One region of the Mesorhizobium sp. M7A.F.Ca.MR.362.00.0.0 genome, then DNA from elsewhere that is predicted to be linked to it. Evidence: predicted binding sites of a transcription regulator. Region 1 holds the regulator's gene; each other region holds the start of a gene.
The links. Region 1 encodes LexA, which represses DNA repair genes until DNA is damaged. Its sites were predicted from a motif close to TGTTCNNNNTGTGTTCNG; they were not measured.

Region 1 (3,206 bases):
TTCGCCAATCTGGCGGTTATGCCGATCGTCACCGTCGTCATGTTCCTGGCTGTCGCAAGCGCGCTGCTGATGCCTTTCGATTGGATTGGCCGGCCCTCTACCTGATGGGCAAGGGTCTGACGGTGATGATCGCCATATCGGGTTGGATCTCCGAACGTTCGCCTGTCGATGGGGTTGGGCTGATTTCGCAGCAATCTGTCCTGCTGGTGACAATTGCCCTGGTCATCGCGACGATGGCGACAACTTGGCTGCGGCTCGCTGCTCTGCCATTCGCGCTGGCAGGCTTGCTGACCGTCTCGGATACGCGCACGCCGGATGTGCTGATCTCGGAAGACGCCCGGCTGGTGGCGTTGCCGATCGGTGGCGGCGAGCTTGCCGTCAGCCGGGAACGGCCGAACGAATTCACCGTCGACAACTGGAAACGCGCCCTGACATCAGAAACCATCGTCGTGCCAGAGGTGTTCGACAAGAGCGATGGGCAATTCGACGTCGCGGACGCCGTTGAGCTACCGCCGGGATCGCCGTTCTATTGCTCCTCAGGCGTTTGCGTGGCCAGGCATATGTCCGGTGCGATCATTGCCTATGTCGAGGACCGCAAGGACACCTGGAAAGCCTGTGGCTTCGCCGAGCTGATCGTCATCAATGACGCCACCGCCTATGACGCCTGTCACAATCCGCTGGTTCTCGTCATCACCAAGCGGCAACTGGCTCGCAAAGGCAGTGCCGCGGTCTTCTTCGATCGCCAATCGGCGACCACGCCGGCGACAATCAGCTTCGCGGTGGGCAGCCCATATCGGCCCTGGCACACGCATCGCAAATACTCTCGTGAGGCGAGGGGGCTGGCACCCTTCAAGAAACCCGAGAAGCCAGCGGCCAACCCGCAGCCGCCTCAGTAGCGGCGGATGAGGCCGACGAGCTTGCCTTGCACCTTGACCCTGTCTGGGCCGAAAATACGGGTTTCATAGGCCGGATTGGCGGCTTCGAGAGCAATCGAAGCGCCCTTGCGGCGGAACCGCTTCAGCGTCGCTTCCTCTTCATCGACCAGCGCCACGATGATCTCGCCGGGGTTCGCCGTGTCGGCATTGCGGATGATGACGGTGTCGCCGTCGAAGATACCGGCCTCGATCATCGAGTCGCCCTTGACCTCCAGCGCATAGTGGGCGCCGCCCATGATCATGTCCGGCGGCACGGAGATCGAATGCGTCTGATGCTGGATGGCATCGATCGGCACACCGGCGGCGATACGGCCCATGACCGGGATCGACACGGCGGAGACCGCATCGTCATCATTGCCGGGCGAGGGCATCCGCGAAGGCGCCGGCTTGATCTGCCGGCCAAGAGCACCACCCTGACCGAGACTGCCCTGGATGACGCTTGGCGAAAACTTCTTTGCCGCGTTGAGGCCGGGCGCGATCGAGTCCGGCAATCGCAGCACTTCCAGCGCGCGTGCCCGGTTGGGCAACCGGCGAATAAAGCCGCGCTCCTCAAGTGCGGTGATCAGCCGATGAATCCCGGATTTGGAGGCAAGGTCGAGCGCCTCCTTCATCTCGTCGAAGGATGGCGGAATGCCGCTCTCCTTCAGGCGTTCATGGATGAACATCAGCAGTTCATGTTGCTTGCGTGTCAGCATGGCGGCCCCCAGATTACCTGAAACCAGAATCGAAAAACAAACCCAGAACAAACACTATCTGTTCCAGTTGTGTTCTGCAACCGTTTAAAGTTTAATGAATTTGTTAAGGCTGCTGAAATTATTTGGGCTTGCCAGCGGGTCGCAATCGACAGGCGCCAACACGGCGATGCGCCTGCTCACATTGAAACCATTATGGTTAATGACCTGTGGCTCATCCTCAACCCGAGGCTTGGCATCATCTGCCGGCCGACCTCCACAAGGGACGATATCAATCTTCGGGACGTTCGTTTGCCGTGAACGAAACGGAGCCAAAACGCCAACGTCTGTTGGCATTTGTGGCTGGAATTCAGCCCTCCGTCATCCGCCGGGCAGTGAGGGCGGCGACGGCAAATCGCGGAGATCGTTGCGTCAGGTAACGGCTTCCTTGATGGCGAAACGCTGGTCCTTCCATGCGCCCGTGCGCAGAATGTCTTCTAGCACTTGAACCGCCAGCCACACATCCTTGTAGCCGATATAGAGGGGCGTGAAGCCGAAACGGATGGTCGATGGCGCGCGAAAATCACCGATGACGCCGCGCTCGATCAGCGCCCGCATGATTTGATAGCCGTGATCGTGAAGGAACGACACCTGGCTGCCGCGCCTGGTCGCGTCGCGGGTGGTCTCCAGCGTGAGGCCATAGGCGCCGCACTTTGCTTCGACGAGCTGGATGAACAGTTCCGTCAGCGCGACGCTCTTTTTTCGCAATGCCGCCATGTCGACGTCGTTCCAGATGGCAAGCGCGCCTTTGAGCGCCCGCATCGACAGGACCGGCTGGGTGCCGCACAGAAAGCGGCGGATACCGGTGCCGGCAACATACCCCCGTTCGAAGGCAAAGGGCCGCGCATGGCCCCACCAGCCGCTGAGCGGCTGGCTGATATCGCTGTGATGGCGCTGCGCGGCATAGATGAAGGCCGGTGCGCCCGGACCGCCGTTGAGGTACTTGTAAGTGCAGCCGATGGCGAAATCGGCATTTGCGTGATCGAGCTCGACGGGCAGGGCGCCGGCGGTGTGGCATAGATCCCAGACGATCAGCGCTCCGGCCGCATGAGCCTTGCGCGTCAGCGCCGCCATGTCGCGCAGTTCACCCGATTTGTAGTTGACGTGGTTGACCAGCACCACCGCGACGTTTTCGTTGATCAGCTCTTCGATAGTGGGCGCGTCGACGCCCGCGAGGCGCAGCAGGACGCCGTCCCGTGTCGAGGCCACCCCTTCGGCGATGTACAGGTCGGTGGGGAAACTGTCACCCTCGGCGACGATGACCGACCGGCCCGGCCGCATCTCCAGCGCCGCATGCAGCACCTTGTAGATGTTGGTCGACGTCGTGTCGCAGACGACGGTCTGGCCGGCCGCGGCTCCAATCAGGCGTCCGAGTTGATCGCCGAGTTCGATCGGCATCTCGAACCATCCGGCCGTATTCCAGGCTCGGATGAGGTCCTGGGCCCATTCCTGGGTTGCCGCCTGCTGCAGCTCGCCGAAAACGGCATGAGACGCTGCCCCCAGTGAATTGCCGTCGAGATAGATCACCCCCTCCGGCAGA
Region 2 (3,206 bases), on a different contig from region 1:
GGCCTGGCGCCGCTGTTCCTCGCCGTGACGCGCGGCATGAACCGTGAGGAGCGCCAGCAGGTTTCGGTGCGCGCCTCGATCATCGGTTTCCTGGTGATGGCGCTGTTTGCGGTTGCCGGGGCCTCGATCCTGTCGGTGTTCGGCATAACGTTGCCGGCCTTCCGCGTCGCCGGCGGTTTCCTGCTGTTCTTCATCGCCTTCGAGATGGTGTTCGAGCGCCGGCAGGACCGCAAGGAGAAGATCGGCGACGTCGCCATCACCAAGGACATGATCCACAACATCGCCGCCTTCCCGCTGGCGATCCCACTGATCGCGGGCCCTGGTGCCATTTCGGCAACTGTGCTGCTCTCAGGTTCCTTTCAGGGCTTTGCGGCGCAGGCGGCGCTGGTCGGCATCATCTTCGTCTGCCTCGCCATCACCTATCTGGTGTTCGTGCTGTCGGAACGCATAGACCGCATCCTCGGCCAGACCGGCCGCTCGATTCTGACCCGTCTGCTTGGCGTCATCCTGGCGGCACTGGCTGTGCAATTCGTCGCCGACGGCATCAAGGCGCTGATAGCAGGCTGAGAGGCTGACGCGGCGAGAACCCGAAGCCGGTTCTATTTCGCCGTCGTGTCGATGACCTCGAAATCGTGGGTAATCGTGGCGGTCTTGGCCAGCATCGCGGAGGCCGAGCAATATTTTTCGATCGAAAGGTCGATCGCGCGTTTCACCTTGACGCTGGAGAGTGCCCTGCCCTTGACGACGAAATGCATGTGGATGCGGGTGAACACTCTTGGCTCGGTTTCGGCCCGCTCGGCATCAAGCTCGACCACGCAGTCCTCGACCGCCTCGCGGCCCTTTTCGAGGATATGCACGACATCATAGGCCGAACAGCCACCGGTGCCGATCAGCACCAGCTCCATCGGGCTTGGACCCGGCGTCCTGCCTTCCGGTCCGTGCGCTGTTCCGAGCACGACCTTGTGACCGCTACCGGATTCCCCGACGAAGGTGCGCTCCTCGACCCACTTTACGCGCGCTTTCACCCAACTCGTCCTCTCACCGTATTTCGTTGATCGGCCCGGTCAGCCTCAATCACGATGCAAAACCCCGAAAGTCCATGAACGACTCTCGGGGCACTGTGTCCGACATAACTGTTGCGATCAGAACGGGATTTCGTCATCCAATTCGCGCGACGAACCACCGCCGCCGCCGCTCTTGGCACCGCCGCCACCGCGATTGAAGCCTTCGCTCGGGCTGGACTGGCCGAAATCGGAACCACGGCTGCTGCCGCCACCGGTATAGCCGCCGACCTGACCGCCCTCGCCCTGTCCGCGTGCGTCGAGCATCTGCAGCTCACCGCGGAATTTCTGCAGAACGACTTCCGTCGTGTACTTGTCGGCACCGGTCTGGTCCTGCCATTTGCGCGTCTGCAACTGGCCCTCGACATAGACCTTCATGCCCTTCTTTAGATACTGCTCCGCCACCTTGGCGATGCCCTCATTGAAGATGACGACGTTGTGCCACTCGGTTTTTTCCTTGCGTTCGCCGGAATTCTTGTCGCGCCAGCTTTCCGATGTGGCGATGCGGATGTTGACGACCGGTTCACCCGAATTCAGACGACGGATTTCGGGATCCGCGCCGAGATTGCCGACCAGAATGACCTTGTTGACGCTACCCGCCATGATATTTCTCCGCGCTCATCCGAAACAAATTTTTGTCGCAGCACCTTACAGGCTGCAGGCGATCGCCGCTTGCCATGGCTGCCTTTACCCACAAGGTTTTTGTTCCCTTTTCGTTCTTATCCGCATCGCTGCTTATTGTCAAGGAATGGCAGCAACGCCGAAGCCGATCATATGGGCCTGAAAAGACCGCTTGCCAAATCAATAAGTATGCACTTATGCTTTTGGCATGATCGAAGCAGAGATTTTTCGCGCACTGGCCGACCCGACGCGCCGCGCCGTCTTTGAGCGGCTGGCCGCCGGCGAGATGAGCGTGTCGGAATTGCGCACCGGGATGACGGTGTCGCAGCCCGCGGTGTCGCAGCATCTGGCGGTGCTGCGTGGCGCCGGGCTGGTGGTCGAGCGGCGAGCCGGCCGCAACGCCTATTACCGCGCCGATCCGCAGGGGCTCGCCCCCTTGCTCTCCTGGATCGAACGCTACCGGACCTTCTGGCCGGAGCGCATCGAAAGGCTGAAGGCGGTTTTGAAGGACATGGATCAATGAAGAAGGCGGGATTAGCGGCCAACGACGGCCAAGGCGACGCCGCGGATGCGCTCGAGTTCGAGTACGAGCTTGCCGAGCCGCCGGAAAAGGTATGGCGGGCCCTGACCGTACCGGAATTGCTGGCCGCCTGGATGATGCCGAACGACATCAGCCCCGAGATCGGCAACCGTTTTGCCTTCGCCGGACCGGAAACGCCGGTCGAATGCGAAATCCTCGACGCCGAACCCGGGAAGCTGCTGCGCTATTCCTGGCGGGAGCAGCCGGGCGACGCAGCCAGGCAGGATCCGCTCGACAGTACCGTCACCTTCACACTTGCCCGAACCGTTTCCGGCGGCACGCATCTGCGCATTGTCCATGACGGCTTTGCCCGCAAGACCATGCCTGCCGTCGCCATGGCAGGCGCCGGCTGCCGGGTTTCGCTCGGTGCGAACAGGTCATCTAAGCCAATCGCCGCAAACACGCCTCGCCTCCTGCTTCGCGCGGCCTGAAAACAAAACGGACGGAGAGAGACAATGAGCGGTGTTGCCAGTCTGGTGCCGATGGTCATCGAGCAATCGAGCCGCGGCGAACGTGCCTTCGACATCTTTTCGCGGCTGCTGCGCGAGCGCATCATCTTCATCAACGGCGAGATCAACGACGACATCTCGGCGCTGGTCTGCGCGCAGCTTTTGTCGCTGGAATCGGACAATCCCGACAAGGAGATCTCGCTCTACATCAACTCGCCGGGCGGCGTGGTGACCAGCGGCTTCGCCATCTACGATACGATGCAATATATCAGCTGCCCGGTGTCCACCGTATGCATGGGCTTTGCCGCCTCGATGGGCTCGTTCCTGCTGATGGCAGGCACACCGGGGCGCCGGATTTCCCTGCCGAATGCCACTATCCTGCTGCATCAGCCGCTGGGTGGGTTCCAGGGCCAGGCATCCGACATCCAGCGCCATGCCGAGCGCATCGGCCGGACGAAACGGCACATGGCCGAACTTTACGCGCAGCATTGCGGC
Region 3 (3,206 bases), on a different contig from region 1:
GAGTCGATCTGGGTGAACGAGTTGGTGGTGACACCGATCTCCGGATAAAAGGCCCGGTAGCGCTTGCCATTGTCGCCGCCTGCTGCCGCCAGCTCTGCGAACGAGTCGCGCAGGAATTTGGTGTTGCGGTCGTAAAGCGCCTGCAGTGCCTTGACGGCTTTCTCGGCGCTATCAAAGCTTTGCCGGCCAAAAGGCTCCGGCATGACCACAGATTCGATGGCTTGTGGGTAGATTCGCTTTTCCATGGCTCAATATAGAGACTTGGATCGGCACTTGGGAGGGGTGTCGCGACCGAAGGCGGCCAAAGCGCCGTTTTTCTTCAACCGCGCTGCAGGCTGACCAAGAGCACAAAGCCGACGCCGGACTTCTTCAGGGCTGGTGCGTCGATCGTCGAGCCGGCGTCGGTGCGCATCATCGGCACGGCCAGAACCGGAGCGGCCAGCACCGTCAGGATAAGCGCCGCCCGCGGCAGAAGCCGAAGTGTCTTGAGAGCGTTGGCGGCGATGCGGTTCATGGTGTTTCAGCTTTTCTTTTCGAGGTCTTGGTTCTTTGTTCAGTTGCGAAGATGGGTGGGGCAGGCGAGGCGGCAGGTTCTGGAACTGGCTTCGTCCCAGGCGCGGGCCGGACGGCCCGCTTCGGCGACGAGGATGGCGAAGAACATTCCAAACAGGCACACCAGCAGGCAGACGATGGTGAAGCGGCGAGCAAGCATTGGGTCGGTCTCCTTCAACACGCCGGAGAATGCCCTGATGCAACTGAACCGGCTCTGATGCCGGCGTTCATCTGCCGTTCAAGATGATTGACGGGGTTTCGACGGCGCCGGCGTCGGTTTGGATAGCCGCCGGCGGGTATCGAGCATCACCGGTGCAGGATGTGTCGACAAAACGAAAACGGGGCCCGCTGGGGCCCCGTCCTCATGTCGCAAGGATGCGCTCGATCAGAGCTTGTGCCAGGTCTGGCTCTTGCAGATCAGCCCGCCGAGCACGCAGCCGCTCATCTTGAGAGAGCTGCCCGACAATGTCGCCTTGCCCGAATAGGTCTTGTCGTTTGCCGGATCGGTGATGTTGCCGGCATATTTGTTGTCGCCTGTCGCCTTGAGCGAGCCGATGGTCTTGCCGGCATATTTCCCCGACTTGAGCGTGATGGAAAACGAGCCGCCGCCGGCGATGGCCGCGGTTTCGCCGGCCTGCGTCTTCCAATTGCCTTCGATCGGATCGGCCCATGCCGCACCCGCCACGATCAATGTGGCCGCAAGGGCCAGGCTCAGTTTTCGAAACATGTCTTCCTCCCTGTGGATGTCCGGCCGGATGCTCCGCCTCGCCGGTCTGCCGCTTACGCAAACGTAAGCTAATCCAGCTCCCGGCAAAACAAAAGCGGTGCCGTAGCGGAACACTTTGGGATTTTGCAGCCGCCTGAAAGCGCCTCCTCGACGATGAAATGAAACGATCGGCGCATCGCCTTTGTTCGCCGTGGTTAGCGAAGTCTTGCCCCCGCGCGAGAAAACTTTCGTCAAATTTGAGGCAAGCAGGCTGAATTGCTGGGTTTGTATCCTTAACGAATTTCGGCGTTTACCTCTTGTTTTAGCTTTGTTTTCCTCAAATTAAGCACGCCATTTAACGACGGATTCAAGCCTGCACGGCATTCTCGAAAGCATCGGAAGAGCAGCCGGCAAGACGAAAGAAGGCAGCTCTCGGGAGCCTGACAGGGCCGGAAAACAGGGGATTGAAATGGCACGTTTTGAAATGCTTGAAGCAGGTTTCGGCGCCATGGGAGCAACTGCTCAGGCCGACATCCTTTTCGAACTGGGCATGATGTATGCGACCGGCCGCGATTGCGAGACCGATGTCGTTGCCGCCCACAAATGGTTCAACATCGCCGCAATCAAGGGCTCGGCCCGCGCCGCCGAGCTGCGCTCGGAACTGTCGGCCGCCATGTCGAAGGTCGAGATCGCCACGGCGCTGCGCGAAGCCCGCGAATGGATGACCATACACTGAAATCTGCCAATCGCAGACAGGTCCATCGAAGACAGGGAAGCTCCGGGATCAAGGCCGCACAGACGGCCAGACCCGGCGAAATTGAAGGCCGCGCAAGACGGTCACGAAGGCAAGGGAAAGAACGCGGCAGGCCGCAAGGCCCAGTCGTGCGCGACACAGGGAAGCTGAGCGGATTTTTAGGCGCGGGGGCGCCTGGAGATTGCTCGACGGGCAAAAAAGCCACGACCAGCCGGAACAAGGCTGGCGTGGCTTTTTGCGTGGATGACGTCTTGCAGGCCCAATCGAGCGGCGCCAATGCGCCTAGACAGGCCGAATGAAGGATGAAATTGTCCGGCCTCTCTGGAAGAAGCGCGGCCGGGGCGGCCGCGCGTGAGTGGAGGAGTTCTACCATCATGAAAAAATTGAGTATTTTGAACGCGGCCATATTCGGCCTGATGTTGAGCACGCCGGTCGCATTCGCAGACGACATCACCTTTGCGGTGGTGGGCCCGATGACAGGACAGCTCGCCACCATCGGCGATCAGTTCAAGCAGGGCGCACAGGCTGCCGCCGATGCGATCAACGCCGCGGGCGGTGTCGACGGTCGTCAGATCAAGCTGAGCATCGAAGACGACCAATGCGATCCCAAGCAGGCCGTGTCGGTTGCCAACCGCGTCGTCGCCGATGGCGTCAAGTTCATCGACGGCCATGCCTGCTCGGGTTCCAGCATTCCGGCCTCGGCTGTCTATGCCGAAGCCGGCGCCTTGATGATGAGCCCGGCCTCGTCAAACCCGGTGCTGACCGATGCGGCAGCCAAGGCCGGCTGGCCGACGATCATGCGCCTTTACACGCGTGACGATGCGCAGGGCGCCTTCATCGGCCCATGGATCGCCAAGAAGTTTGCCGGCAAGAATGTCGTCGTCCTGCATGACAAGAGCGCCTACGGACAGGGCGTGGCTGACGCCGTCAGGGCAACGATGAATGCCGGCGGCCTCAAGGAGGTCTATTATGACGGCATCAACGCTGGCGAGAAGGACTATTCGGCTCTCGTCACCAAGCTCAAGGATTTGAAAGCCGACGTTGTTTATTTCGGCGGCTACCATCCTGAAGCCGGCCTGATCCTGCGTCAGTCGGCGGAACAGAACCTGAAGTTCCAGCTGATCATGCCGGACTCCATCGCCTCGCCGGAATTCTGGCAGGTTGCCGGCCCGGCCGGCGAGGGCACCATGTTCG

Region 2: EOC06_RS20815 (single-stranded DNA-binding protein) is a predicted target of LexA. The motif match lies at 1,765-1,782, and genes of this name have one in related genera.
Region 3: EOC06_RS18830 (sel1 repeat family protein) is a predicted target of LexA. The motif match lies at 1,577-1,594, and genes of this name have one in related genera.

What each region holds. Positions count from the first base shown of each region.
Region 1 covers NZ_RZTF01000161.1:9,478-12,683, reverse strand. Annotated here, with positions in the region: partial or broken gene EOC06_RS19675 (ComEC/Rec2 family competence protein) at 1-896, shown strand, start outside; gene lexA (transcriptional repressor LexA) at 890-1,630, opposite strand; gene kynU (kynureninase) at 2,039-3,206, opposite strand, start outside.
Region 2 covers NZ_RZTF01000178.1:4,141-7,346, reverse strand. Annotated here, with positions in the region: gene EOC06_RS20825 (MarC family protein) at 1-567, shown strand, start outside; gene EOC06_RS20820 (OsmC family protein) at 600-1,025, opposite strand; gene EOC06_RS20815 (single-stranded DNA-binding protein) at 1,143-1,664, opposite strand; gene EOC06_RS20810 (helix-turn-helix transcriptional regulator) at 1,891-2,205, shown strand; gene EOC06_RS20805 (SRPBCC domain-containing protein) at 2,202-2,693, shown strand; gene EOC06_RS20800 (ATP-dependent Clp protease proteolytic subunit) at 2,718-3,206, shown strand, end outside.
Region 3 covers NZ_RZTF01000150.1:2,254-5,459, reverse strand. Annotated here, with positions in the region: gene EOC06_RS18845 (AMP nucleosidase) at 1-203, opposite strand, end outside; gene EOC06_RS18840 (hypothetical protein) at 320-514, opposite strand; gene EOC06_RS40210 (hypothetical protein) at 554-712, opposite strand; gene EOC06_RS18835 (DUF2147 domain-containing protein) at 938-1,279, opposite strand; gene EOC06_RS18830 (sel1 repeat family protein) at 1,728-1,994, shown strand; gene EOC06_RS18825 (ABC transporter substrate-binding protein) at 2,387-3,206, shown strand, end outside.